One region of the Streptomyces sp. NPDC091279 genome, then DNA from elsewhere that is predicted to be linked to it. Evidence: riboswitches for the same ligand, from Rfam matches in the RefSeq annotation. Region 1 holds a riboswitch; each other region holds the start of a gene.
The links. A riboswitch is a leader RNA that binds a small molecule or an ion and turns the genes downstream of it on or off. The one in region 1 is predicted to bind thiamine pyrophosphate.
Positions count from the first base shown of each region.

Region 2: it holds a riboswitch for thiamine pyrophosphate, as region 1 does, so the genes downstream of both, thiO (glycine oxidase ThiO) here and thiC (phosphomethylpyrimidine synthase ThiC) in region 1, are expected to answer to the same signal.
Region 3: it holds a riboswitch for thiamine pyrophosphate, as region 1 does, so the genes downstream of both, ACIQOU_RS13920 (thiamine ABC transporter substrate binding subunit) here and thiC (phosphomethylpyrimidine synthase ThiC) in region 1, are expected to answer to the same signal.

Region 1 covers NZ_JBIVVA010000003.1:730,705-740,156, forward strand. Annotated here, with positions in the region: gene ACIQOU_RS10200 (YibE/F family protein) at 1-696, opposite strand, end outside; TPP riboswitch at 1,356-1,545, shown strand; gene thiC (phosphomethylpyrimidine synthase ThiC) at 1,538-3,340, shown strand; gene ACIQOU_RS10210 (hypothetical protein) at 3,555-4,178, opposite strand; gene ACIQOU_RS10215 (hypothetical protein) at 4,336-5,226, opposite strand; gene ACIQOU_RS10220 (metallophosphoesterase) at 5,419-6,501, opposite strand; gene ACIQOU_RS10225 (LacI family DNA-binding transcriptional regulator) at 6,721-7,833, opposite strand; gene hisC (histidinol-phosphate transaminase) at 8,254-9,333, shown strand.
Region 2 covers NZ_JBIVVA010000010.1:34,448-43,899, forward strand. Annotated here, with positions in the region: gene ACIQOU_RS24775 (Rv2175c family DNA-binding protein) at 223-588, opposite strand; gene ACIQOU_RS24780 (NAD(P)/FAD-dependent oxidoreductase) at 697-1,926, opposite strand; TPP riboswitch at 2,065-2,176, shown strand; gene thiO (glycine oxidase ThiO) at 2,174-3,328, shown strand; gene thiS (sulfur carrier protein ThiS) at 3,325-3,525, shown strand; gene ACIQOU_RS24795 (thiazole synthase) at 3,530-4,324, shown strand; gene pknB (Stk1 family PASTA domain-containing Ser/Thr kinase) at 4,445-6,376, shown strand; gene ACIQOU_RS24805 (deoxyribonuclease IV) at 6,411-7,283, shown strand; gene bfr (bacterioferritin) at 7,425-7,904, shown strand; gene ACIQOU_RS24815 (bacterioferritin-associated ferredoxin) at 7,924-8,148, opposite strand; gene ACIQOU_RS24820 (class II 3-deoxy-7-phosphoheptulonate synthase) at 8,328-9,452, opposite strand, start outside.
Region 3 covers NZ_JBIVVA010000005.1:108,036-117,487, reverse strand. Annotated here, with positions in the region: gene rpsB (30S ribosomal protein S2) at 1-509, shown strand, start outside; gene tsf (translation elongation factor Ts) at 603-1,439, shown strand; gene pyrH (UMP kinase) at 1,632-2,390, shown strand; gene frr (ribosome recycling factor) at 2,532-3,089, shown strand; gene ACIQOU_RS13930 (phosphatidate cytidylyltransferase) at 3,089-4,213, shown strand; gene rlmN (23S rRNA (adenine(2503)-C(2))-methyltransferase RlmN) at 4,351-5,457, shown strand; TPP riboswitch at 5,513-5,620, shown strand; gene ACIQOU_RS13920 (thiamine ABC transporter substrate binding subunit) at 5,701-6,804, shown strand; gene ACIQOU_RS13915 (ABC transporter permease) at 6,894-8,495, shown strand; gene ACIQOU_RS13910 (ABC transporter ATP-binding protein) at 8,495-9,452, shown strand, end outside.

The sequences.
Region 1 (9,452 bases):
GACGGCGAGCGCGAAGATGCCGGCGAGCACGGCCATCGGAAGCCGACGGTTGACGTCGGTCACCGAGTACTGGAGGTCCTTGGGCGCCGAGGGCTCGTAGGCGACGACGACCTTCTCGCCCTGGTGCAACTGCCGTGTCTGGTCCGGCTGCACGATCTCGGTGAACGTCCGGCCCTTGTCCTTGCCGGTGTCGACGCGGATCGTCGCCTTCTTGCAGTCGCCGTCCTCCTGTTGCTCGCCGGAGGAGCCCGCCGTGGTGGAGGTGTCGCCGGTGGAGGACCCGGACGACGCGTTGACCGACTTGCAGCTGAGCGTCACGACCTGAGTGACCGTCGCCTGCTGGCTCTGCCGGTCGAAACCGACGCCGGTGCGCTGGTGCGGCGGGGCGCCACCGGGCCACAGCACCGCGAGGCCGACGACCACGGCGGCGGCGAACGGGATGAGGACGGCGGCGATCACCTTGCGCAGGTGCTTGGAGACGGGGGCCGCAGGACCGTGGCTGTGACTGTGTCCGTGCGAGTGCCCGCCGCCACCGCTGCCGCCGCCGGGACCGTGGCCACTGTGCGATCCGTGGTCGCCGTCCGGTCCGTGTCCGTTGTCCGGTCGAAGGCCACCGCCCGGTCCGTGCGCACCAGTTGGGTCGTAGCCGCTGCCCGGTGTCTGGGGACCGCCAGGGCCGCGCTCGCCACCCGGCATCTGGGAACTGTGCGGGCCGTACCCGTCATCCGTCCCCGGGGAGCCACCTGCGCCCTGCCCACCGCCTGGTCCTTGGGGGCCGTCCGGTCCACGTCCGCCACCCGGTCCCTGGGGGCCGACCGATCGATACCCGCCGACCGGCCTCTGGGGGCCGCCTGGTCCTAGGCCAGGCCCCGGCCCGTGGACGCCTCCGGGGCCGGGCCTCTGGGCGTGTTCCGGGGGCCGCTGCCCGCTGCCGGGTCCGTTGCCGCCCCCCGCTCCGGTGCCGGGAGCACCGTTGCGGCCGGGGTGACCGGGGCGAGCGGGGTGACCGGGCTCAGGTCCATGGCCCTGCCCACCAGGTCCCGCCCCCTGCGCGCCGGGGCGCTGCCCCTGCCCGGGACCGCCAGGATGCCTCGCCTGCCCGGGGGCGCCGGGACTCTGGCCCTGTCCAACAGGGCGCTGTCCGGGGCCGTCCGGGCGTTGTCCCTGTCCGCCGGGACCCTGCCCGGGCTGGCCGCCACGACCCGGTCCTTGCCCAGGCCCGCCCCGGTCGTGCCCGTGCGGCGGCTCGGGCGGGGGGTATGGGGACTGAGGTGTCGTGGTCACCGCCAGATCATCGCAAGAACGGCAGAGGCCCCCTGTTCACCGCGCCCGAATTGGCGCTAGCGTGGAGGCACCTTTGTACACGCGGGAGCTCGGAGCACCGGGCTGAGAGGGCGCTGACCTCCGTCCCAGCGATGTTTCACGTGGAACATCACTCAAGCCGAGTGATGTTCCACACGAAGCGTCGGCAGACGGAAGCCGCTGCGTCGACCGCTGAACCTGTTACCGGGTAATGCCGGCGTAGGGAGTAGGTCTCATGACCATCAAGGACGCACGCACGCCTGCCTCCAGCCAGGACGAACAGCCCGCCTCGGGTCAGCCGTCCCAGGAGACCGGGAAGTCCATCGGCTGGCACAAGGGATACGTCGAGGGCTCGCGCTCCGACCTTCGGGTGCCGGTCCGTCAGGTGCATCTCACCAACGGGCAGTCGGTCACCCTGTACGACACCTCGGGCCCGTACACCGACCCCACCATCGACACCGACGTCCGCAGGGGGCTCTCCCCGCTGCGGGAGAACTGGATCGTCGCCCGCGGCGACACCGCCGAGTACCCGGGCCGTCCCGTCCGCCCCGAGGACGACGGGATCAAGCACACCGCGCCCCGGGGTGGCCTGCGCAACCTCGACGCGGTCTTCCCGGGCCGGCCGCGCCAGCCGCGCCGCAGCCGGGACGGACGCGCGGTCACCCAACTCGCGTACGCGCGCCAGGGCGAGGTCACCCCGGAGATGGAGTACGTGGCCCTGCGGGAGAACGTCTCGCCCGAGGTGGTCCGCGAGGAGATCGCGGCGGGTCGCGCGGTCCTGCCGGCCAACGTCAACCACCCGGAGATCGAGCCGATGATCATCGGCAAGCGGTTCCTGGTGAAGGTCAACGCCAACATCGGCAACTCCGCGGTGACGTCCTCCATCGAGGAGGAGGTGGAGAAGATGACCTGGGCGACGCTGTGGGGCGCCGACACGGTCATGGACCTGTCCACCGGCCGCAATATCCACACCACCCGCGAGTGGGTGCTGCGCAACTCCCCCGTCCCCATCGGCACGGTGCCGCTGTATCAGGCGCTGGAGAAGGTCGACGGCCGGGCCGAGGAGCTGACCTGGGAGATCTACAAGGACACGGTCGTCGAACAGGCCGAACAGGGCGTGGACTACATGACCGTCCACGCCGGTGTGCGCCTGCCGTACGTGCCGCTCACCGCGAACCGCAAGACCGGCATCGTCTCGCGCGGCGGCTCGATCATGGCCGCGTGGTGCCTCGCGCACCACAAAGAATCGTTCCTGTACGAGAACTTCGAGGAACTCTGCGAGATCCTCGCCGCCTACGACGTCACCTACTCGCTCGGCGACGGTCTGCGGCCCGGCTCGATCGCGGACGCCAACGACGAGGCGCAGTTCGCGGAATTGCGCACGCTCGGGGAACTCAACCGGATCGCGAAGCGTTTCCATGTACAGACGATGATCGAGGGCCCGGGCCATGTCCCGATGCACAAGATCAAGGAGAACATCGACCTTCAGCAGGAGATCTGTGATGAAGCTCCGTTCTATACGCTCGGCCCGCTGACCACCGACGTCGCGCCGGCGTACGACCACATCACCTCCGGCATCGGTGCCGCGATGATCGCCTGGTGGGGCACGGCGATGCTCTGCTACGTCACGCCCAAGGAGCATCTGGGCCTGCCCGACCGGGACGACGTCAAGACCGGTGTCATCACCTACAAGATCGCCGCTCACGCCGCCGACCTCGCCAAGGGCCACCCGGGTGCGCAGGAGTGGGACGACGCGCTGTCGGACGCCCGGTTCGAGTTCCGCTGGGAGGACCAGTTCCATCTGGCCCTCGATCCGGACACGGCACGCGAGTTCCACGACGAGACGCTCCCGGCGGAGCCCGCCAAGACCGCCCACTTCTGCTCGATGTGCGGGCCGAAGTTCTGCTCGATGAAGATCTCCCAGGACATTCGCCGCAAGCACGGCGGGAGTCGGGCGGAGATCGAGGACGGAATGGCTCAGAAGTCGAAGGAGTTCGCGGCGAGCGGGAGCCGCGTGTACCTGCCGATCGCCGAGTGAGCCGTCGATGCTCCGGCAACGCCCTTCCCTGACGGGGAGGTCGTGCCGGTGCCGGGGTGCATCGTGCCGGGGGCGTTGGGGCGTTCCTGGCACGGTCTGCCCGCTGCACGTGGGGTGGTGGGGTGGTTCCGGCGGGAACGGCCTGGTCCCGGGGCACGGGGTGATCGCGGCTCGAACTGCCCCGTCCGGTGCGGTAGTTGATGTCCGGTTCGGCTCAGGTTCGGTCGATGCGCCAGGCGGCCATGCCGGTCGCGCCGGGTGCGCCGACGACGTCGATCCGGAACGAGCGTCCGCCGGTCAGGTGCTCGGAGTCCAGGGACTGGTCGCAGGGGAGCCGCTTCGTGGTGGGGGTGCCGGGCGCCGTGATCACCGTTGTCGCGGCTCCGCCGCCCGCGCACACCAGGCTCAACCGGTAGGCGCCGTCGGTGAGTTCGGGGCGGGTGTGGATTCCCTCGGAGACCCGCTCGACCCCGGACTCGACGAAGGAGCCGCTGTGGGCGCCGGTGGTGAGGCCGAGTGCCGTTTCGACCTGGGAGGTGAGCTGCTTCTTCTGCGTGGCCTGGCCGCTCGGCCGGGTGGCGAGGGGGCGGTGCCGTCGGAGGAGGCGGCCTGTGAGGTGCAGGCGGTGAGGGGCAGTACCGGTGCCGGCGCGATGCCGAGGACCCGCAGCGGCCGGTACGTCAGGAGAGGAGTCCGTTGTGCGGCACGGTCGTCGAGGGCGGCCCTGCCGCGTCCACCGCTGTGGTCGCGACGCTCGTTCGGCGTGCCTCCGCGTCCATGGCTCCCCCTCCTCGTCGACCGCTCCTGATCGGGGGTCGGATGCCGGATATCGGGACACTATGGGGTGATCGCATGCCGTTCCAGGCGAGGATCTGTTTTCTGAGGTCCACATGAGGTGGCGCCGTCGGACAGCACCGGGCCGGTGCCCGGGCGACCCACGGCCTGCGCTCTCCCACCGGGCCTTCCCGGCCGCAGGGGAGGGCGCGAGCCCCGGGTCACTCCGGCTTGTTCTCCGGGCCCCCGAAGTCCGGGCTGGAATAGTCCGGGCTGGAGAAGCGCGGCCGGTGGCCGGTACCCGAGCTGTCGTCCGGGCTGCTGAAACCGGGCCGCCCGTAGCCGAGTTGCGGTATCCGGCCGGCCCGTGCCGACGGCGTCGACGGTGGTGCCGGGGTGGTCGGCTCGCGCAGGGTCGCGGCGGTCTCGGGGTCGGCGAGGGACTCCCGCAGGAACGGCAGGAAACCGCGTTCCAGCAGGGCGCTGCGCCAGGCCTCCCGGGCCCGGTCCACCTCTTTGGTCAACTCGTCGTACTCGGTGGCCTCCGGGGAGGGCCGGTTGCGCAGTGCGGTGACCAGCAGTCCGATCGCGGCCACCAGGATCGCCGCCGCCGTTACGGCGCCGAACACCCAGCCGGCGGTCAACATCGTCTGGGCGAAAGCCAGTTCGGGGCTGAGCATCCTGAGTATGTAGCCGACGAGGAGGAATATCGCCGCGGCCGTTCCGGCGAGGACCGGAGCGAGCACGGCGACGACCGCGACGGCGCCCGCCCCGGCCGTCTCGGCGGCCCCGTCGATGCCGGTGGCGAGGCCCATCGTGCCCGCGCCCGGCTCCGAGGGGTCGGACTCATGGACGGACGACGAGGTGGCCGACGCCGGTTGACGCAGTTCCTCGCGGGCCTTCACATAGTGCTGGTACTCGGTCGCCGCGGCCGCCGTGATGAACGCGGTGGCGTTGAGGGCCAGAGTGCGCAGTTGTTCGGGGTTGAGACGCTGACCGACAGCGGCCAGTTCCGGGCGGTGCGGTGCGGAGCGCAGCGCCTCGTCGAGGAGGCGGTCGTACTCCTGGCGGTCCTCGTTCAGCAGGTACTGCGGAACGCTGTTCATGTGCATCCCCCGATGCTCCGTAGGGCTTGGGGCTCGCATGCCAACGAGCCGTCGGGCAGAAACGGAGGGGAGCCTGCTACGGATAAGCCGATGGTAGAGCGGTGACACCACAGGGTGACAGAGGGTTTACGTAAATTGGCCTCTGGCCTGCGCTGTCCCGCGCGGCCTCAGCGCATGGATCGGCCTTCCGGGTGATGCTCAGTCTTCCAGAGGCAATTGCTGGACCAGCAGTTTTCCGGCCATGGTCACGCCGCCGTCCATCGCGATGGCCAGCCCGTCGGCGTAGACGTGCGGTCCGTCGACCACGGGTCCCGAATCGTCCTCGTCGTCCTCGGAGCCCACTTCGCCCAACAGATACGGAATCGGGCTGTGCCCGTGAACGATGCGCGTGCCGCCGTACGTATCCAACAGCGAACGGACGGCGTCCGCGCCGCCCTCGTCGCGGAAGGAGAAGCGCTTGGTGAACTTGCGGAACAGATCCCAGCACTCGTCCGCGTTGTTGCGGGTGAGGGTTTCGCGGACGGTGTCGTTGACCGCCTCGATCGAGTCGCCGTAGTCGAGATAGGCGGTGGTGTCGGAGTGGACGAGGAGGAAGCCGTCGACCTCCTCGACGGCGTCCAGCCGGGCCATCCATTGCAGATGATGGTCCTGAAGCCGGTCCATGTCGGTCTTCTGGCCGCCGTTGAGCAGCCAGCCCGCCTGGAAGGTGGCGGTGCCCGCGCCGGAGTTGACGGGGGTGTCGCCGAACCGCTTGGCGCCGAGCAGCAGCAGCTCGTGGTTGCCCATCAGCGCCTTGCAGTAGCCGCCGGCCGCCGCCGACTCGGCGGACAGCCGCATCACCAGGTCGATGACGCCGATGCCGTCCGGGCCGCGGTCGGTGAAGTCGCCGAGGAACCAGAGCCGGGCGTTGCCCGCGCACCACCGGCCCTCGTCGTCGACGAGGCCCTTCTCCCGGAGCGCGGCGAGCAGTTCGTCGAGATAGCCGTGGACGTCACCGACGACGTACAGCGGGCCCGTGCCGTCGTGCGGGACGGGCTGCGGCGCCGGCAGCGTGGCCGGGTCGACGGGCAGCTGAAGGGTGTCCCCCCGGCGGATGACGGGCAGATCCCGCTCGGTGGGCGTGTACCCCTCCGGGAAGGCCTCCTCGTGCGCCGGAACGGCGTTCCCGGGATGCGTGCTCGGGTCGTACGGACCGGTCTCGTGGACGTACGCAGGCACCCGGAAGTCGCGCAACGTCGCCGTCCGCTCCACCTCGGGTCCCTGACCGGCCCCCTGAGTCATCAGACCCCTCCACCATCACGCCGCGTCTGCACCGCTTCGGACTGCCTGGTCGCAGCGGCCCGCGGTGTCGTGCGCCCATCATAGGAATGCCGATCGCGCCATGTGATGACCCAGGGGTGGTGAATCGGAGCGAGAGTCCACTTCAGTGCGGCTTTCGCCCCGATTGGGCCCGGCTTCGACCGTCCGTCGATCATCGCCGCCCGCCCTCGGCCGCTGCCGCTAGGTGTCCTCGGGCTGGCGCGGCGGGCTGACGGTGGTGCGCGGCGGACGCCGCTGCGACGACGTGCGCACGATCAGTTCGGTCGGTATCACCTGCTCGACCGGCTGGTCCGAATCGACCCCCTCGATGGCGTCGATGAGGAGCTGCACCACCGCGGTGCCGATGCGGCGCGGCTTGAGGGAGAGCGTGGTGATCGGCGGCTCGGTGGCGGCGTACACGGTGGATTCGCTGCAACACACCAGAAGCAGGTCCTCCGGTACGCGCAGACCGTAGCGCCGGGCGGCGGCGAGGAGATCGGTGCCGTTGGGGTCGAACAGCCCGTAGACGGCGTCCGGACGGTCCGGGCGGGCCAGCAGCCGGTCGGCGGCCACCGCGCCCGCACACGGGTCGTGGGCCGGGTAGGACTCGTAGACGGGGTCCTGGCCCACGCGTTCGCACCAGCGCAGGTACGCCGTGGTCGACAGGTGGGTGTACGTGTCCGTGGTGTTCCCGGTCAGCAGGCCGATACGGCGGGCGCCGGCGTCGGCCAGGTGGTCGAGGATGCCGAGAACGGCGGCCTCGTGGTCGTTGTCGACCCAGGCGGTCACCGGGAGCGTCCCGGCCGGGCGCCCGTCGGAGACCACGGGTAACCCCTGTCTGACCAGCTCACTGACGACGGGGTCCTGGTCGGAGGGGTCGATGACGACCGTGCCGTCCAGGGCGACGTTCGACCACACGTCGTGACGTGAGGTCGCCGGGAGGATGACCAGCGCGTAACCGCGGGCCAGGGCGGCCGAGGTCGCGGCGCGTGCCATCTCGGCGAAGTACGCGAACTCGGTGAAGGTGAAAGGTTCATCCCCATAGGTCGTGACGGTCAGGCCGATCAGCCCGGACTTGCCCGTGCGCAGTGTGCGGGCGGCCGCGGACGGGCGGTAGCCCAGCCGTTCGGCGACCTCGCGGACATGGCGTCGGGTGGCGTCCGGGAGCCGGCCCTTGCCGTTCAGGGCATCGGAGACGGTCGTGATGGAGACTCCGGCGGCGGCGGCGACGTCCCTGATACCCGCCCGACCTGGCCGGCTGCCTCGACGTGAAGTTTCCGCGCGGCTCACCTGGTGCTTCCCTGCTGCTGTCATGGCGAGCCGATAGTAGGGCTCATGCGGCCGGGTAGGGCGGACGCATATGCACGCGTTGACAGGCACGTTTCTGCATGGTCATTAGCTGCCAACTACCTTTGAAACAAAGCCAGTTGGACGATGAAATGATGCTACGTGACTTGTCGACACGCATGAGCCTGCCAAGCCCCTGATGTTTCGAAGAGGTCTCAACTCACCTGCACGGGTGATGCGCGCCACGGCGCGTGCCACCGGCGCATAGATATATGTGTACGCGCCCCTCGTTTCGTGCCTCTTCGTGCGGCGATGCCCGTGATGCCGGTGGGACGGGCGAGGTCGGTGCCCGGCGGTACTCGGGAACGCCGAATCCTCATAGGGTGAGGAGCATTGGTACCCGGCGGTCCTGACATCCGCCCGCCGGTGGTCGCGAGGAGGACTGCGGTGAGCGAGACGAGCCCCAAGCTGCGCGCCGAGCTGGAGGGGATTCCCACCTACAAGCCGGGCCGGCCCGCGGCGGCCGACGGCCCCGTGGCCTACAAGCTGTCCTCCAACGAGAACCCCTATCCGCCGCTGCCCGGCGTGCTGGAGAGCGTGACGGCGGCGGCCTCGTCGTTCAACCGCTACCCGGACCTCGCCTGCACGGGCCTGCTGAACGAGTTGGCCGACCGGTTCGGCGTGCCCGTCACCCACCTGGCCACCGGCACCGGCTCGGTCGGCGTCGCCCAGCAGTTGGTGCAGGCCACCTCGGGCCCCGGCGACGAGGTCGTCTACGCCTGGCGGTCCTTCGAGGCGTACCCGATCATCACGCAGGTCAGCGGCGCGACGTCGGTGCGGGTGCCGCTCACGCCCGACGAGGCGCACGACCTGGACGCGATGGCCGACGCGATCACCGAGCGGACCCGGCTGATCTTCGTCTGCAACCCCAACAACCCGACCGGCACGGTGGTGCGCCGGGCCGAGTTGGAACGGTTCCTCGACCGGGTGCCCGGCGATGTGCTGGTCGTGCTGGACGAGGCGTACCGGGAGTTCGTCCGGGACGCCGAGGTGCCGGACGGCGTGGAGCTGTACCGGGACCGGCCCAACGTCTGTGTCCTGCGCACCTTCTCCAAGGCGTACGGCCTCGCCGGGCTGCGGGTCGGCTTCGCGATCGCCCATGAGCCGGTGGCGGCGGCGCTGCGCAAGACCGCGGTGCCCTTCGGCGTGAGTCAGCTCGCCCAGGAGGCCGCGATCGCCTCGCTGCGGGCCGAGGACGCCCTGCTGGGCCGGGTCGGCTCGCTGGTGGGCGAGCGGGCCCGGGTGGCCGACGGACTGCGGGCCCAGGGCTGGACGGTGCCCGAGACGCAGGCCAACTTCGTGTGGCTGCGGCTGGGGGAGCGCACGGCCGCGTTCGCGGAGCTGTGCGAGCGGCACGGGGTGGTGGTGCGGCCGTTCGCCGGTGAGGGTGTGCGGGTGACGATCGGGGAGACCGAGGCGAACGACATCTTCCTGAAGGCGGCGGAGAGCTTCCGTCAGGAGGCGTAGCCCGGCCGGGGCGGCTCTCCGGCACCCAAGTCCTCTCGGACGGGCTCAGGCTCCCCGGTGCACGCCCTCTGAGGCCTCCCGGGGTTCGGCTCCCCGGTTCACCTCTCAGGCTCAGTCCC
Region 2 (9,452 bases), on a different contig from region 1:
GCCGTAGCCACGGTTCGTGGGGTACCCCGGTGGATTGTCGAGTGCGGGTGCGTTGTGGGTCTCGCGCAGTTCCCCGCGCCCCTGGGTGGGGTTCGGGCGCCCGTTGTATGCCTCGGGTCGCTGTGGGTTCCTAGTGGAAATTCCGCCCCGGACAGTCGCGCGCGGGCCGTCGCCCCGGGGGGATTGGCCGGGGTGACGGCGCGGGCGTCGGTCGGGGGTGGGTCAGACGGCGAGCGCCTGGGCCCGGCGCTTCACCTCCGTGCCACGATTCTCACTCAGCGCCTGCGCGGGCGTACCCGGCAGACTCGGGTCGGGCGTGAAAAGCCATTCGATCATCTCGTCGGCCGTGAAGCCGTCGTCCCGCAGCAGCGTCAGGGTCCCGGTGAGGCCCTTGACGACCTTGTCCCCGTCGATGAAAGCGGCGGGGACGTGCAGCGCGCGGTTCTCACCACGGCGTACGGCGATCAGCTGGCCGTCCTTGACCAGCTGGCGTACACGCGTCACCTCGACGCCGAACTGTTCGGCGATGTCGGGGAGGGTGAGCCAGGCGGGGACGAGAGCATCGATCTTTGCGTCAATCTCGGTCACGACACCAAGCGTGCCATCTCCCACTGACAGTCGGAAGCGCGACCCCCGTGACCTGCGTTTTCCTCGAACCCGATCAGAGCATCGCGGCCGCTGGGGCGCGCGCCCCGATCAGGCCGTCGCCGCTTTCAGGGGCCGGGCCGGGTCGGCCAGCAGCTCCGGGTCCATCAGCGCGCCCGCTTCGAGCAGGCGGCGCCCCTGGGCCAGGTCACGGGGGCGGCCGACGGCCAGCAGGGCGACGAGGCGGCCCTCCCGCAGCCAGCACACGGACCAGGCGGGTCCGGTCGGGTCGCCGCGCCACAGCAGCGTGTCGGCCCCGGCGTGGTGGCCCGCGTACTGGACGAAGCGGCCGAACTGCTCGGACCAGAAGTACGGGACGGGGTCGTAGACGGCCGGGGTCTCGCCGATGATGTTCGCCGCGACCGTACGGGGCCCCTGGAGGGCGTTGTCCCAGTGGTGGACGAGCAGGCGGGTGCCGTAGCGGGCGGACGGGAAGGAGGCGCAGTCTCCGACCGCGTACACGTCGGGCGCCGAGGTGCGCAGGTGGTCGTCGGTGAGGACCTCCCGGTGGGCGCCGAGCGCGATGCCGGAGTCGGCCAGGCGGGCGGTGGCGGGGCGGGCGCCGATGCCGACCACCACGGCGTCGGCGGGCAGCCGGGTGGCGTCGTCCAGGACGACCGCGCCGGGCTCGACGCGCGTCACGCGCGCGTGGGTGCGCAGCGCGGCGCCCGCGTCGGTGTACCAGTCGGCCATGTACGCGGCGACCTCGGCGGGCAGCGCCCCGGCGAGGGGCCGGTCGGCGGCCTCGACGACGGTCACCGCGCACCCCGCCTCGCGCGCGGCCGTCGCGAACTCGGCGCCGATCCAGCCCGCGCCGACGACCACCACGTCCCGTTGCCCGGTCAGGACGGGCCGCAGCCGGGCGGCGTCGTCCAGGGTGCGCAGCAGATGCACGCCGGGGACGCCCTCGGTGCCGGGCAGCGTGATGGGTTCGGCGCCGGTGGCGAGGACCAGGACGTCGTAGGCGACGGGCCCTTCGGCGGTGTCGATCGCGTGGTCGGCGGGGCGGACGGCGAGGACCTCGCGGCCGAGCAGCAGTTCGACGCCGAGGGCGGTGAAGTCGACCTCGAAGGCGGCGCCGTCGGCCTTGCCGAGCAGGACGGCCTTGGACAGCGGTGGCCGGTCGTACGGCTGGTGGGGTTCCGCGCCGATCAGCGTGACGGTGCCGGTGAAGCCCTGTTCGCGCAGGGCGACGGCGGTCTGTACCCCGGCCATGCCCGCGCCGACCACGACGACACGGCGCCCGGCCGGAGTCGCCCGTTCCTGCGTCTGCTCGCTCACCGGATCACCATAGTCAGCTGACCATTCGTCAGCCACCGTTGGTACTCCGTGGCCCGTTCCGGATGGCCGGTTCCGCGCGCGGGCGCGGCGCCGGGCTCTCTTACCGGGGCGCGATCCACGGGCTAGGGTGGCCGACGTACACGCACTCGCGGGAGCCCGGACGCACCGGGCTGAGAGGGAGGCTGGCGGCCTCCGACCGTAGGAACCTGATCCGGGTCATGCCGGCGAAGGGAGGGGCTGGACGCCCATGTCGTCACGTACGTCAGAGGTTCTCGTCGTCGGAGGCGGGATCATCGGCCTGGTCACGGCCTGGCGGGCCGCGCAGCGCGGGTTCGGGGTCACGGTGGCCGACCCGGAGCCGGGCGGCGGGGCCGCCCAGGTGGCCGCCGGGATGCTGGCCGCCGTCACCGAACTGCACCACGGCGAGCAGACGCTGCTCGGCCTCAACCTCGCCTCGGCGGAGCGTTATCCGGACTTCGCGGCCGAGCTGACCGACTTCACCGGGCAGGATCTCGGCTACCGCCGCTGCGGCACGCTCGCCGTCGCGCTGGACGCCGACGACCGTGCCGAACTGCGCGAACTGCACGCCCTGCAACGGCGTTCGGGGCTGGCGTCGGAGTGGCTGACCGGGCGCGAGTGCCGGCGTCTGGAGCCGATGCTCGCGCCGGGTGTGCGCGGCGGGCTCCGGGTGGACGGCGACCACCAGATCGACCCGCGCCGACTGGCCGCCGCCCTGGTCACCGCCTGCGAGTGGGTCGGCGTGACCTTCCACCGGGGCTGGGCCGAGCGCCTCGACGTGGTCCGGGACCGGGCCGTCGGGGTGACCCTGGCGGACGGCACCGCGCTCACCGCCGATCAGGTGGTGCTGGCCGGCGGGAGCCTCAGCGGGCGGCTCGCGGGCGTGCCGGAGGGGGTGCTCGCGCCGGTGCGGCCGGTGAAGGGGCAGGTGCTGCGGCTGACGGTGCCCGCGCGCCGCGCGCCGTTCCTCCAGCGCACGGTGCGGGCGGTGGTGCGTGGCGGCCATGTCTATCTGGTGCCGCGCGAGAACGGCGAGCTGGTCGTCGGCGCGACCAGCGAGGAGCTGGGCTGGGACACCACGGTGACCGCGGGCGGCGTGTACGAGCTGCTGCGCGACGCCCATGAGCTGGTCCCCGGCATCACCGAACTGCCCCTGACGGAGACCCGGGCGGGCCTGCGTCCCTGCTCCCCCGACAACGCCCCGCTGCTCGGCCCGACCGGTCTCGACGGACTGCTCCTGGCCACCGGCCACCACCGCAACGGCGTGCTGCTGACGCCGGTCACCGGCGAGGTCCTCGCGCATGCCCTGGCCACCGGTGAACTGCCGGACGTGGCACGGCCGTTCACCCCGAGGCGGTTCTCCCGTACGGAGCTGCCCGCATGATCGTCCGCGTCAACGGCGCACCCCGCGACCTCACCCCCGGCACGGACCTCGACGCCGTCGTCAGGTCCCTCGTCCGGGCGCCCTCCGGCGTGGCCGCCGCCCTGAACGAGACCGTCGTCCCGCGCGCCCTGTGGCCCTCGACCCGGCTGGCCGAGGGCGACCGCGTCGAGATCCTCACCGCCGTCCAAGGAGGCTGACCCGATGGCCGACGATCCTTTCGTCCTCGGCGGCAGGACCTTCTCGTCCCGCCTGATCATGGGCACCGGCGGCGCGCCGGGCCTCGATGTGCTCGAACGGGCCCTGGTGGCGTCCGGGACCGAGCTGACCACGGTGGCGATGCGGCGCGTGGACCCCTCGGTGCACGGTTCGGTGCTCTCCGTCCTGGAGCGGCTCGGGATCGAGGTGCTGCCCAACACGGCGGGCTGTTTCACGGCCGGGGAGGCGGTCCTCACCGCCCGCCTCGCGCGCGAGGCGCTCGGCACCGAACTGGTCAAACTTGAAGTCATCGCCGACGAACGCACCCTGCTGCCCGACCCGATCGAACTGCTCGACGCGGCCGAGACCCTCGTCGACGACGGCTTCACGGTGCTGCCGTACACCAACGACGACCCGGTCCTCGCCCGCAAGCTCCAGGACGTGGGCTGCGCGGCGGTCATGCCGCTCGGCTCGCCCATCGGGTCCGGGCTCGGCATCCGCAACCCGCACAACTTCGAGCTGATCGTCGAGCACGCGCGCGTACCGGTCGTCCTGGACGCGGGCGCGGGGACCGCGTCGGACGCGGCGCTGGCGATGGAACTGGGGTGCGCCGGTGTGATGCTCGCCTCAGCGGTGACCCGCGCCCAGGAGCCGCCGCTGATGGCCGAGGCGATGCGGCACGCGGTGTCGGCGGGGCGCCTCGCCCATCGGGCCGGGCGCATCCCCCGGCGCCGTTTCGCCCGTGCTTCCTCGCCCGACGAGGGTCGCGCCCGGCTGGACCCGGAGCGGCCCGCGTTCTGACCGGGCAGGCGGGATCGGCCCTGGTGCGAGGGGTCCGCCGGGTCACGGGTCGGCCTCGTTCGGCCAGGGACAAAGGCGGCGCACAGGGGGTTGTCAGCGGTGGCTCGTACACTCACGTGCGTGGATACGACCCTTCAGGACCCTCTGGTCGGGCAGGTGCTCGACGGGCGCTACCGCGTGGACGCGCGGATCGCGGTCGGCGGGATGGCCACGGTCTACCAGGCCCTGGACACCCGCCTCGACCGTGTTCTCGCGCTCAAGGTGATGCACCCGACGCTGGCCGCCGACGTCTCGTTCGTCGAGCGGTTCATCCGGGAGGCGAAGTCGGTCGCCCGGCTGGCCCACCCGAACGTCGTGCAGGTCTTCGACCAGGGCGCCGACGGGTCGTACGTGTACCTCGCCATGGAGTACGTCGCCGGGTGCACCCTGCGGGACGTGCTGCGCGAGCGTGGGGCGCTGCAACCCCGCGCGGCCCTGGACGTCCTGGAACCGGTGCTGGCCGCGCTGGGCGCCGCGCACCGCGCCGGGTTCGTGCACCGGGACATGAAGCCGGAGAACGTCCTGATCGGGGACGACGGCCGGGTCAAGGTCGCCGACTTCGGTCTGGTGCGCTCGGTGGACACCGTCACCCACACCACCGACACGGTCCTGGGCACCGTCTCCTATCTGGCGCCCGAGCAGATCGAGCACGGCACCGCCGATCCCCGCGTCGACGTGTACGCGTGCGGTGTCCTCTTCTACGAGATGCTGACCGGCGACCGCCCACACTACGGGGACTCCCCCGCGACGGTGCTCTACAAGCACATCCACGAGGACGTCCCGCCGCCCTCGGCCGTGGTGCCCGGCATGCCGTACCCGCTGGACGAGTTGACGGCGTCGGCGACCGCGCGCAATCCGGACGTGCGCCCCTATGACGCGGTGGCGCTGCTGGCGCTGGCCCGGGGGACACGGGCCGCGCTGAGCGAGGAGCAGTTGGACGCGCTGCCGCCGCAGGCGATCGACGACGGCCGGCTGGGCTCGGAGGCCCGCACGAGCGTCATCCCGCGACTGCTGCCGGTCGACGAGGACGCCGAGTACGCCGAGGATGCGGAGCGGGAGGTGCTGCGCACCAGCCGGTTCGAGTCTCCCCCGCCGCTGCCGCCCGGACGCCGTTCCGCGCGCGCCCGTCGGCGGGGACCGCTGGCCGCCGTGCTCGCCGTGCTGCTCGCCCTGGGAATCGGGACGGGCGTCTGGTACATCAACTCCGGCCAGTTCACCAAGGTCCCGGCGGTCCTGTCGAAGACGCAGGCGGCCGCGGAGAAGAAGCTGTCCAGCGCCGGTCTGGACGTCGGGAAGGTCACCCACCGCTACAGCGACACGGTGGACCGGGGCACCGTCATCAGCTCGTCCCCGGCGCCAGGCGCCCGTATCCGGGACAACGGCTCGGTGACCCTGGTCGTCTCCGACGGCCCCGAGACCGTGCGGATACCGGCGCTGAGCGGCGTCACCCTCGCCAAGGCGCGGGCCCAGCTGAAGCGGGACGGCCTGGAACCGGGCATGGTCACCAGGGAGTTCAGCGAGGACGTCCCGGAGGGCTCGGTGATCTCCACGGACCCGGCGGCCGGTACCGAGCGGCACGCGGGCGCGGCGGTCGCGCTGACCGTCAGCAAGGGCAGCCCGGTGGAGGTCGCGGACGTCACGGGCGCGGACCTGGCGGACGCGCGGGCGGAGCTGGAGGAGGCGGGCCTGAAGGTGAAGGTCGCCGCCGAGCAGGTCACGTCCGACGAGTACGACAAGGGCGAGGTCGCCGCGCAGACCCCGGACGGCGGCACCGAGGTGGCCGCGGGCGACACGGTGACGTTGACGGTCTCCAAGGGGCCCGAGACGGTCGAGGTGCCGGATGTGGTCGGGGACAGCGTGGACGACGCCAAGCAGGCGCTGACGGACGCCGGTTTCCAGGTCAAGGAGGACCGCGGGCTGCTCGGCCTGTTCGGGGACACCGTCAAGAGCCAGTCGGTGGCGGGCGGCGAGTCGGCGGCCAAGGGGTCGACGATCACCATAAAGATCCGGTGACCGGGCGGCCGGCGCCGCATGGCACCCTGGGCGGGTGAACAGCCAGCACCTCTCCCGCAACCCCGTCGGCGGCCATGTCCCGGTGGCCGGCGGCCTGCACTCCGTCGGCCTGTCGTACGCCCGTGAGCTGAAGGCGGAGACCGTCCAGGTCTTCGTCGCCAACCCGCGCGGCTGGGCGACCCCGGCCGGGAACCCGCGGCAGGACGAGGCGTTCCGGGCGGCCTGCGCCGAGGAGTCGATCCCGGCGTATGTGCACGCCCCGTACCTGATCAACTTCGGCTCGCACACCGAGGCGACGGTGGAGAGGTCGGTCGAGTCGCTGCGGCACTCCTTGCGCCGGGGCCGGGAGATCGGCGCGCTCGGCGTCGTCGTGCACACCGGCAGCGCGACCGGTGGCCGGGAGCGTGCCGTGGCGCTGCGCCAGGTGCGGGAGCATCTGCTGCCGCTGCTGGACGAGTTGACGCACGACGACGATCCGTTCCTGCTGCTGGAGTCGACGGCGGGGCAGGGTTCCTCGCTGTGCTCGCGGACCTGGGACTTCGGGCCGTACTTCGAGGCGCTGGACGCCCACCCGAAGCTGGGGGTCTGCCTGGACACCTGTCACATCTTCGCCGCCGGACATGACCTGACCGGCCCGAGCGGTATGCACCAGACGCTCGATCTGCTGGTGGAGACGGTCGGGGAAGGGCGGCTGAAGCTGATCCACGCCAACGACTCCAAGGACGTGGTGGGCGCGCACAAGGACCGGCACGAGAACATCGGCTCCGGGCACATCGGCGAGGACCCGTTCCGGGCGCTGATGACGCATCCGGCGACCGAGGGCGTGCCGTTGGTGATCGAGACGCCCGGCGGCAAGGAAGGTCACGCGGCGGACGTGGAGCGCCTGAAGACGCTGCGGGACGGCTGAGCCCACCCCTTCCCCAAAACGGGACAACTCGGACTAAGGCAGCACTTACTTACTAAGTGCAGACTTACTGGACGATCTTCGCCGCCAGTGCAATCATGCGGCGCAACCTGCCAGTTACCCCGTGCGGAAGGAGCCTCTGCCATGCAGGGCGACCCCGAGATCATCGAATTCCTCAACGAGCAGCTCACCGGCGAGCTGACCGCGATCAACCAGTACTTCCTGCACGCCAAGATGCAGGAGAACTTCGGCTGGACGAAGCTCGCGAAGTACACGCGGCACGAGTCGTTCGACGAGATGAAGCACGCCGAGGTGCTCACCGACCGCATCCTGTTCCTGGAGGGGCTGCCGAACTACCAGCGCCTCTTCCATGTGCGCGTGGGACAGACGGTCAAGGAGATGTTCGAGGCGGACCGGCAGGTCGAGGTCGAGGCGATCGACCGCCTCAAGCGGGGCATCAAGGTGATGCGCGAGAAGGGCGACATCACGTCGGCCAACATCTTCGAATCGATCCTGGAGGACGAGGAGCACCACATCGACTACCTCGACACCCAGCTGGAACTGGTCGAGAAGCTCGGTGAGGCGCTGTACATCGCCCAGCTGATCGAGCAGCCCGAGAGCTGAGCGAGCGGCCCAGGGGCGGCTAGGCGGCCTCGTTCAGTTCGGTGAGGACCGGGCGGCCCTGGTCGGCCAGGTCGCGGCGGGGGCAGGAGCCGCGGCCCAGGATCGCCTGGATACGGCGGACGCAGTTGCCGCAGTCGGTGCCGGCCTTGCAGGCCGAGGCGATCTGCCGGGGCGTACAGGCCCCGTCCTCCGCGTGTCGCTTCACTTGCGCTTCGGTCACCCCGAAACAGCTGCACACGTACACGCGGAGTCACCTCCCGACGGGATCGATTCGGTTCGCCGTCCCGCTGAGTCGGTGAGGCTAACCTAACCTTACCCGCCACTCCGGGCCCGCAAAAGTGGCGAGGGGCGTGGATCGTCTGTGATCCACGCCCCATCTGCGGTTCTGTGTCCCGCGAGCCCCTCGGGACCCCCTGGTGATGGCTACTGGTCCCGGTACATCTCCGCGACCAGGAACGCCAGGTCGAGCGACTGGCTGCGGTTGAGCCGCGGGTCGCAGGCCGTCTCGTAGCGCTGGTGCAGGTCGTCGACGAAGATCTCGTCGCCGCCGCCGACACACTCCGTGACGTCGTCGCCGGTCAGTTCGACGTGGATGCCGCCCGGGTGGGTGCCGAGCGCCTTGTGCACCTCGAAGAAGCCCTTGACCTCGTCGAGCACGTCGTCGAAGCGGCGGGTCTTGTGCCCGGAGGCCGCCTCGTAGGTGTTGCCGTGCATCGGGTCGGTGATCCACGCCACGGTCGCGCCGGAGGCGGTGACCTTCTCGACCAGCTCGGGCAGCCGGTCACGGACCTTGTCCGCGCCCATCCGCACGATGAACGTGAGCCGACCGGGCTCGCGGTCCGGGTCGAGGCGCTCGATGTACTGCAACGCCTCCTCGGCCGACGTCGTCGGACCGAGCTTGATGCCGATCGGGTTGCTGATCTTCGACGCGAACTCGATGTGCGCGCCGTCCAGTTGGCGGGTGCGCTCACCGATCCACACCATGTGCCCGGAGACGTCGTACAGCGAGCCGGTGCGGGAGTCCACGCGGGTCAGCGCCGACTCGTAGTCGAGCAGCAGCGCCTCGTGCGAGGAGAAGAACTCGACGGTCTTGAACTCCTCCGGGTCGGTCCCGCAGGCCCGCATGAAGTTCAGCGCGTTGTCGATCTCGCGGGCCAGCTGCTCGTAGCGCTGGCCGGACGGGGACGACTTCACGAAGTCCTGGTTCCAGGCGTGCACCTGGCGCAGGTCGGCGTAGCCGCCGGTGGTGAAGGCACGCACCAGGTTGAGGGTCGACGCGGAGGCGTTGTACATCCGCTTCAGCCGCTCGGGGTCCGGGATGCGGGCCTCTTCGGTGAAGTCGAAGCCGTTGACGGAGTCGCCCCGGTAGGTCGGGAGCGTCACCCCGTCGCGGGTCTCGGTCGGCTTGGAGCGCGGCTTGGAGTACTGCCCGGCGATCCGGCCGACCTTGACCACCGGCACCGAGGCGGCGTACGTCAGCACGGCGCCCATCTGGAGCAGGGTCTTGAGCTTGGCGCGGATGTGCTCGGCACTCACGGCGTCGAACGC
Region 3 (9,452 bases), on a different contig from region 1:
AGGCCAAGCTGGAGAAGACCCTCGGTGGTATCCGCGAGATGCAGAAGGTGCCCAGCGCCGTCTGGATCGTGGACACCAAGAAGGAGCACATCGCCGTCGGTGAGGCCCGGAAGCTGAACATCCCGGTCGTCGCGATCCTCGACACCAACTGCGACCCCGACGAGGTCGACTACAAGATCCCGGGCAACGACGACGCGATCCGCTCCGTCACCCTGCTCACCCGCGTCATCGCCGACGCCGTCGCCGAGGGCCTCATCTCCCGTTCCGGCGTCAACACCGGCGACAAGGGTGAGAAGGCCGCCAGCGAGCCCCTCGCCGAGTGGGAGCGCGACCTGCTTGAGGGCGAGAAGAAGGCCGACGACGCCGAGGTCCAGACCTCCGCCGAGACCGAGAAGGTCGCTGACGCCGAGCAGGCCGAGGCGCCCGTCGAGGCCGCCGCCGAGACCGTCACCGAGGCGCCCGCCGAGGCTGCTGCCGAGGCCCCCGCCGCGGACGCCGAGCAGGCCTGACCCCTCACCCCTCCGGGTTCTGAACGGCGGGGGCCGCGAAGCCCCCGCCGTTCGGCCCGTAGATCTTCAGACTTCGAGAGAGATTCCAGGATCATGGCGAACTACACCGCCGCCGACGTCAAGAAGCTCCGCGAGCTCACGGGCGCCGGCATGATGGACTGCAAGAAGGCGCTGGACGACGCCGACGGCAACGTCGAGAAGGCCGTCGAAGAGCTCCGGATCAAGGGCCAGAAGGGCGTCGCCAAGCGCGAGGGCCGCTCCGCCGAGAACGGCGCCGTGGTCTCCCTCATCGCCGACGACCACACCTCCGGTGTCCTGGTCGAGCTGAAGTGCGAGACGGACTTCGTCGCCAAGAGCGAGAAGTTCCAGGCCGTCGCCAACCAGATCGCCACGCACGTCGCCGCGACCGCCCCGGCCGACCTCGCCGCGCTGCTCGCCTCCGAGATCGAGGCCGGCAAGACCGTCCAGGCGTTCGTCGACGAGGCCAACGCCAACCTCGGCGAGAAGATCGTCCTCGACCGCTTCGCGCAGTTCGCCGACGGCTTCGTTCTCGCGTACATGCACCGCACGATGCCCGACCTGCCCCCGCAGATCGGTGTCCTCGTCGAGCTGGACAAGGAGAACGCCGAGGTCGCCAAGGGCATCGCCCAGCACATCGCCGCCTTCGCGCCGAAGTACCTGGCCAAGGAGGACGTGCCGGCCGAGGTCGTCGAGTCCGAGCGTCGCATCGCCGAGGAGACCACCCGCGCCGAGGGCAAGCCCGAGGCCGCGATCGCCAAGATCGTCGACGGTCGTGTGAACGGCTTCTTCAAGGACGCGACGCTGCTCGGTCAGCCGTACGCGCTCGACAACAAGAAGTCGGTCCAGAAGGTCCTGGACGAGGCCGGTGTCACCCTTCAGCGCTTCTCGCGCATCAAGGTCGGCATCTGAGTCCGTACCGCGACGGACGCCCACTCCCGATAGGGTCGAGGGCAGGTCGTCCGGGCACGCCGTCACCCACACGCGCGTGACGGACGACAGCAGAACTGACAAGGAGGCCATTGCCGAGCATGGGATGCGAACGACACCCCGGCGGCAATGGCCTTCTTGGTATGTGCACCACGTGAAAGAGGCGGGATCTCGATGACCACCAAGCCCCAGAAGAGCGACGACGGCAAGGTACGCGGCCGGTTTCTGCTGAAGCTGTCAGGAGAAGCCTTCTCCGGCGGTGGCGGCCTGGGCGTCGACCCCGACGTGGTCCACAAGATCGCCCGTGAGATCGCGGCCGTCGTACGCGACGGCGCCGAGGTCGCCGTCGTCATCGGCGGCGGCAACTTCTTCCGCGGCGCCGAACTCCAGCAGCGCGGCATGGACCGGGCCCGCTCCGACTACATGGGCATGCTCGGCACCGTCATGAACTGCCTCGCCCTCCAGGACTTCCTGGAGAAGGAGGGCATCGACAGCCGCGTGCAGACCGCCATCACCATGGGCCAGGTCGCCGAGCCGTACATCCCGCTGCGCGCCGTGCGGCACCTGGAGAAGGGCCGCGTCGTCATCTTCGGCGCCGGTATGGGCATGCCCTACTTCTCCACCGACACCACCGCCGCCCAGCGCGCCCTGGAGATCGACGCCGAGGCCCTGCTCATGGGCAAGAACGGCGTGGACGGCGTCTACGACTCCGACCCCAAGACCAACCCGGACGCGGTCAAGTTCGACGCGCTCGGCTACGGCGACGTCATCACCCGCGACCTCAAGGTCGCCGACGCCACCGCCGTCACTCTGTGCCGCGACAACAAGCTTCCGATCCTCGTCTTCGAGCTTCTGGCGGAGGGCAATATCGCGCGCGCCGTCAAGGGTGAGAAGATCGGCACCCTTGTGGGTGACCAGGACGGCCGCGACTGACAGGCAACACCTACGGCCCCTGACCGGGGGATGGACAATGTCCCGCCGGTCGGGAACCGTGCAAGAAGACGCGACGCAGCCGGCCGCCGCCCCGACCAGGAACCGCAGCCGGGCCTTACTCAAGACACGCAGGAGCAAGTGGTGATCGAAGAGACCCTCCTCGAAGCCGAGGAGAAGATGGAGAAGGCCGTCGTGGTCGCCAAGGAGGACTTCGCCGCGATCCGCACCGGGCGTGCGCACCCGGCGATGTTCAACAAGATCGTGGCCGACTACTACGGCGCGCTGACGCCGATCAACCAGCTGGCCTCGTTCTCCGTGCCCGAGCCCCGCATGGCGGTCGTGACGCCGTTCGACAAGACGGCCCTGCGCAACATCGAGCAGGCCATCCGCGACTCCGACCTCGGCGTCAACCCCGGCAACGACGGCAGCATCATCCGCGTCCACTTCCCGGAACTGACCGAGGAACGCCGCCGCGAGTACATCAAGGTCGCCCGGACCAAGGCCGAGGACTCGAAGATCTCGATCCGCGCCGTGCGCCGCAAGGCCAAGGACGCCCTCGACAAGCTCGTCAAGGACAAGGAGTCCGGCGAGGACGAGGTCCGCCGTGCTGAGAAGGAACTCGACGACGCCACCGCGAAGTACGTCGCCCAGGTGGACGAGCTCCTCAAGCACAAGGAAGCGGAGCTGCTAGAGGTCTGATGAACGACTCTTCCTGGGGGGCGCCGCCGCAGGCCGGGTACTGGGCGCCGTCCGACCGGGGCCCTGTCCCGGGTGCTGCCCCGGCGGGTCCCACGTACGACGCGCCTCCGGCGCAGCAGACTCGCCCCATGCCCATCGTGCCCGAGGGACCCGCGTACGGCGGAGACCAGGATGACGACCGGGGGGCCGCTTCGTCGAGCGGCCCCTCGTTCCGCGACGACACGCCACACGTGCCGCCCCACCCGGCGGCCCAGCAGAATCCGGAGCCCATGCCCGACGCCCCACAGCCGGCGCCCGCACCGCAGAAGAAGAGCGCGGGCCGGGACCTGGGCGCGGCCATAGGGGTCGGCCTCGGACTCGGCGTGGTGATCATCGCGTCGTTGTTCTTCGTCAAGGCCGCGTTCATCGGCGTGATAGCGGTGGCCGTGGTCGTCGGGCTGTGGGAGCTGACCAGTCGGCTCCAGGAGCGCAAGGGCATCAAGGCGCCGCTGGTCCCGCTGGCGGTCGGCGGCGCGGCGATGGTCGTCGCCGGGTACGTCCGGGGGCCCGAGGGCGCCTGGGTCGCCATGGCACTCACCGCGCTCGCCGTCCTCGTCTGGCGTATGACGGAACCGCCCGAGGGCTACCTCAAGGACGTCACGGCGGGCGTCTTCGCCGCGTTCTACGTGCCGTTCCTGGCGACGTTCGTCGCGATGATGCTGACGGCTCACGACGGGGCGTACCGGGTACTGACGTTCCTGCTGCTGACCGTCGTGAGCGACACGGGCGCGTACGCCGTCGGCTGGCGCTTCGGCAAGAACAAGCTCGCCCCCCGCATCAGCCCCGGCAAGACCCGCGAGGGCCTGGTCGGCGCGGTGACGTTCGCCATGGTGGTCGGCGCGCTGTTGATGCAGTTCCTGATCGACAACGGCACCTGGTGGCAGGGTCTGCTGCTCGGCCTCGCCGTCGCCGCCACCGCGACCCTCGGTGACCTCGGCGAGTCGATGATCAAGCGCGACCTCGGCATCAAGGACATGGGCACGCTGCTGCCGGGCCACGGCGGCATCATGGACCGGCTGGACTCCTTGCTGCCCACGGCGCCGGTGGTGTGGTTGTTGCTGGTGGTGTTCGTCGGCTCCGGCTGACCGGCAGTACCGCGCACGGACGTGGAGCCCCTGACCCTTGCCGGGCGGGGGCTCCCGTGCGTTCCGCGGGGCCTGAAGAGGCGGTTATCCACAGGGGGAACGGGCCACTGCGCGGAGTCTGCGACACTGGTACCGCCATGCCTAAGCCCGGAGAACTCACATTCGTCGCCCCGCGCGGAGCCAAGAAGCCGCCGCGGCATCTCGCCGACCTCACGCCCGCCGAGCGCAAAGACGCCGTGGCCGAGATCGGTGAGAAGCCGTTTCGTGCCAAGCAGCTGTCGCAGCACTACTTCGCGCGGTACGCGCACGACCCCGCGGAGTGGACCGACATCCCCGCGGGCGCGCGCGAGAAGCTCAGAGAGGCGCTGCTGCCCGAGCTGATGACCGTCGTACGGCATCTGTCGACGGACGAGGGCAGTACCCGCAAGACGCTGTGGCGACTGTTCGACGGGACGCTCGTCGAGTCCGTGCTGATGCGCTACCCGGACCGGGTCACCATGTGCATCAGCTCACAGGCCGGCTGCGGGATGAACTGCCCGTTCTGCGCGACCGGGCAGGCCGGTCTGGACCGGAACCTGTCGACGGGCGAGATCGTGCACCAGATCGTCGACGGCATGCGGGCGCTGCGCGACGGTGACGTGCCGGGCGGGCCCGCGCGGCTGTCCAACATCGTCTTCATGGGCATGGGCGAGCCCCTCGCCAACTACAAGCGGGTCGTCGGCGCCATCCGCGCCCTCACCGACCCGGCCCCGGACGGGGTCGGTCTCTCGCAGCGCGGGATCACCGTGTCGACGGTCGGACTGGTCCCGGCGATCAACCGGTTCGCCGACGAGGGCTTCAAGTGCCGTCTTGCGATCTCCCTGCACGCGCCCGACGACGAGCTGCGCGACACCCTCGTGCCCGTGAACACCCGCTGGAAGGTCCGTGAGGTCCTCGACGCCGGGTTCGAGTACGTCGAGCGGTCCGGGCGGCGGCTGTCCATCGAATACGCCCTGATCCGCGACATCAACGACCAGGCGTGGCGCGGCGACCGGCTCGGGCGGATGCTCAAGGGCAGGCCCGTGCACGTCAACCTGATCCCGCTCAACCCCACGCCCGGCTCCAAGTGGACGGCGTCACGCCCCGAGGACGAGAAGGCGTTCGTCGAGGCGATCGCGGCCCACGGGGTGCCGGTGACCGTGCGGGACACCCGGGGCCAGGAGATCGACGGTGCCTGTGGACAGCTCGCGGCCACCGAGCGGTAGCCTGACCGGGTGAGGTGATCCCGTCAGGTCGCCTCTTCTCAGGACGAACATCTTCATATTCCGACAGGGGAGCGCCACAGCGCTGAGAGTGCGGCAACCTGGCCGCAGACCCTCTGAACCTCGCCCAGGTCATTCTGGGTAGGAAGTTCGGACACTACTCATGCTGTTGCGCCCTGCCCTGGACCCGTTCACGGTCCCGGGCAGGGCCGCGTCTCTTCCTGGTCACCCCCAGGAGGAAAACCAGTGCACACCAAGAAGCCGCTCAACGGGCGGCCGCACACCAGGAAGCTCACGGCGGTGGCCGTCGGCCTCGGCCTCGTCACGCTCTCCGCGTGCGGCTCGTCGACCGGCGACCACGCGGCCGACTCCACGACCGTCACCCTCGTCAGCCATGACTCCTGGGCCGTCTCCAAGGACGTCCTCGCGGACTTCGAGAAGCGGTCCGGTTACACGGTCCGCGTCCTCAAGGACGGCGACGCCGGGCAGGCCGTCAACAAGGCGATCCTCACCAAGGACAACCCGCAGGGCGACGTCTTCTTCGGCGTCGACAACACCCTGCTCTCCCGCGCCCTCGACAACGGACTGTTCCAGTCGTACCAGGCCAAGGGCGCCGCCACCGTCGAGTCCCGCTACCGGGTCGACCAGGGCAAGCACCGGGTCACCCCCATCGACACCGGCGACATCTGTGTCAACTACGACAAGGCCTACTTCAGCAAGCACCGGCTGGCCCCGCCGACCTCCTTCGCCGACCTGACCGACCCGGCGTACAAGAACCTCCTCGTCACCGAGAACGCCGCCACCTCCTCGCCCGGCCTCGGCTTCCTGCTCGGCACCGCCGCCGAGTACGGCAGCGGGGGCTGGCAGAGCTACTGGAAGAAGCTGAAGGCCAACGGCGTCAAGGTCGTCGACGGCTGGGAGCAGGCGTACAACGAGGAGTTCTCCGGGTCGGCCGGCGGCAAGAAGGCCAAGGGGGACCGCCCGCTGGTCGTCTCCTACGCCTCCTCGCCGCCCGCCGAAGTGGTCTACGCCGACCCGCAGCCGGCCACCGCGCCCACCGGCGTCGCGGACGGCACCTGCTTCCGGCAGACCGAGTACGCGGGGCTGCTCAGCAACGCGGGCAACACCAAGGGCGGCAAGGCGCTGATCGACTTCCTGCTCACCAAGGAGTTCCAGCAGGACATGCCGCTGAACATGTTCGTGTACCCGGTGGTCCGGGGTGCCCAGGTGCCGTCCGTGTTCACCAAGGACGGTCCGCAGGCCGAGGACCCCGAGACCATGGCGCCCGAGAAGATCGCCGCCAACCGCGACCAGTGGGTCAAGTCGTGGACGTCACTCGTACTGAAGTAGCCCCGGCGCCCCCGGACCCGGCCCGCACCCCGGCCCGCACCCCGATCCCGGCCCGCACCCGGAAGGGGAGCGTGGCGCGGCTCGGGCTGATGGCGGTGCCGGTCGCGTTCTTCGGGGTGTTCTTCGCCTACCCGGTCGCCGCGATCGTCGGGCGCGGTCTCGACGTCGACGGCGGCTGGCGGCCCGGGCGGATCGTGGACGTGCTCGGGCAGTCCGGCATCCGGCACGTCCTGTGGTTCACCACCTGGCAGGCGCTCGCCTCCACCGCCCTGACCCTGCTGGTCGCGCTGCCCGGCGCCTATGTGCTCGCCCGCTACGACTTCCCCGGCCGACAGGTGCTGCGGGCCGTGGTGACCGTTCCGTTCGTGCTGCCGACGGTCGTCGTCGGCACCGCGTTCCTCGCGCTCGTCGGCCGGGGCGGGCTCCTGGACGAGCTGTGGGGCGTCCGCCTGGACACCACCGTGTGGGCCATCCTGCTGGCGCACGTCTTCTTCAACTACGCCGTCGTCGTACGGACCGTCGGCGGGCTGTGGGCGCAGCTCGACCCACGGCAGGAGGAGGCGGCGCGGATGCTGGGGGCCTCGCCGTTCGCCGCGTGGCGCACGGTGACGCTGCCCGCGCTCGGGCCCGCGCTTGCCGCCGCCGCGCTGATGGTGTTCCTGTTCACGTTCACCTCCTTCGGCGTCGTGCAGATCCTCGGCGGGCCCACCTTCGCCACCCTGGAGGTGGAGATCTACCGGCAGACCTCGGAGATCTTCGACCTGTCCACGGCCGCCGTCCTCACGATCGTCCAGTTCCTCGCGGTGGGCGCGATCCTCGCCGTGCACGCCTGGACGGTACGGCGGCGGGAGACGGCGCTGCGCCTGGTCGACGCCTCCCGCACCGCCCGGCGTCCGCGCGGCCCCCGCCAGTGGGCGCTGCTCGGCGCGGTCCTCGCCACCGTCGCGGTGCTGCTGGTGCTGCCGCTCGCCGTACTGGTCCAACGCTCCCTGGACGCCCCCGACTTCGCGTACTACCGGGCGCTGACCCGGGACGACGGCGGGACCTTCCTGGTGCCGCCGATCCAGGCGATCGGCACCTCGCTCCAGTACGCGCTGGCCGCCACCGTCATCGCCGTGGTGATCGGCGCTCTCGCGGCGGCCGCCCTCGCGCGCCGGGACGCGGGACGGCTGGTGCGGGGCTTCGACGCGCTGCTGATGCTGCCGCTCGGGGTGTCCGCGGTGACCGTCGGGTTCGGGTTCCTGATCGCCCTCGACGAGCCGCCGTTGAATCTGCGGTCGTCGTGGATTCTGGTGCCGCTCGCGCAGGCCCTGGTGGGTGTGCCGTTCGTGGTGCGGACGATGCTGCCGGTGCTGCGCGCGGTCGACGACCGGCTCCGGGAGGCGGCCGCGGTGCTCGGGGCGTCGCCCTGGCGGGTGTGGCGCGAGGTCGATCTGCCGTTGGTGCGGCGGGCGTTGCTGGTCGCGGCCGGGTTCGCGTTCGCCGTGTCGCTCGGGGAGTTCGGGGCGACGGTGTTCATCGCGCGGCCCGACCATCCGACCCTGCCGGTCGCCGTGGCGCGGCTGCTCGGCCGCCCCGGCGATCTCAACTACGGCCAGGCGATGGCCCTTTCGACGATTCTGATGGTGGTGTGCGCGGTGGCGCTGCTGATCCTGGAACGCCTGCGCACCGACCGCAGCGGGGAGTTCTGATGCTGCTCAGCCTCGACGACGCGACCGTCCGGTTCCATGGCCGGGTGGTGCTCGACGCCGTCGGCCTCGATGTCGCCGAGCACGAGATCGTGTGTGTGCTCGGCCCCAGCGGCAGCGGCAAGTCCACCCTGCTGCGGGCGGTCGCCGGACTCCAACCCCTGTCCGGGGGACGGGTGTTGCTCGACGGACGGGACCAGGCGGGGGTGCCCGCGCACCGGCGCGGGGTGGGTCTGATGTTCCAGGACCACCAGCTGTTCCCGCAGCGGGACGTGGGCGGCAACGTCGCCTTCGGGCTGCGGGTGCGGGGCGCCGCGAAGAGCGAACAGGAGCGCCGGGTGGGGGAGTTGCTCGACCTGGTCGGGCTGCCGGGCGCCGCCCGCAGGGCCGTTGCCGCGCTGTCCGGTGGCGAGCAGCAGCGGGTGGCGCTGGCCCGCGCCCTCGCGCCCCGGCCCCGGCTGCTGATGCTCGACGAACCGCTCGGCCAGCTCGACCGCTCGCTCAGGGAACGTCTGGTGGTCGAACTGCGGGAGCTGTTTTGCCGGTTGGGCACCACCGTGCTCGCCGTCACCCACGACCAGGGCGAGGCCTTCGCGCTCGCCGACCGGGTCGTTGTGATGCGGGACGGGCGGATCGCCCAGTCCGGCAGCCCCCTCGACGTCTGGCAGCACCCCGCCGACGCGTTCGTGGCCCGCTTCCTCGGCTTCGAGAACGTCGTGGAGGCCACCGTCACCGGCCAGGTCGCCCTCACCCCCTGGGGCAAGCTCCCGGTCCCCGAGGGCGCCCCCCAGGGCCCGCGCACGCTTCTGGTCCGGCCGCCCGGCGTCCGGCTCGTCCCCGCCGGACAGGGCCTGCCCTGCACGGTCACCGCCCGCACCTTCCGCGGCACCCATGTCACCGTCCACCTCCAGCCGCCCCACGCCCCGCGTCTCGAAGCGGCCTGCCCGCTGCGCGCGGCGC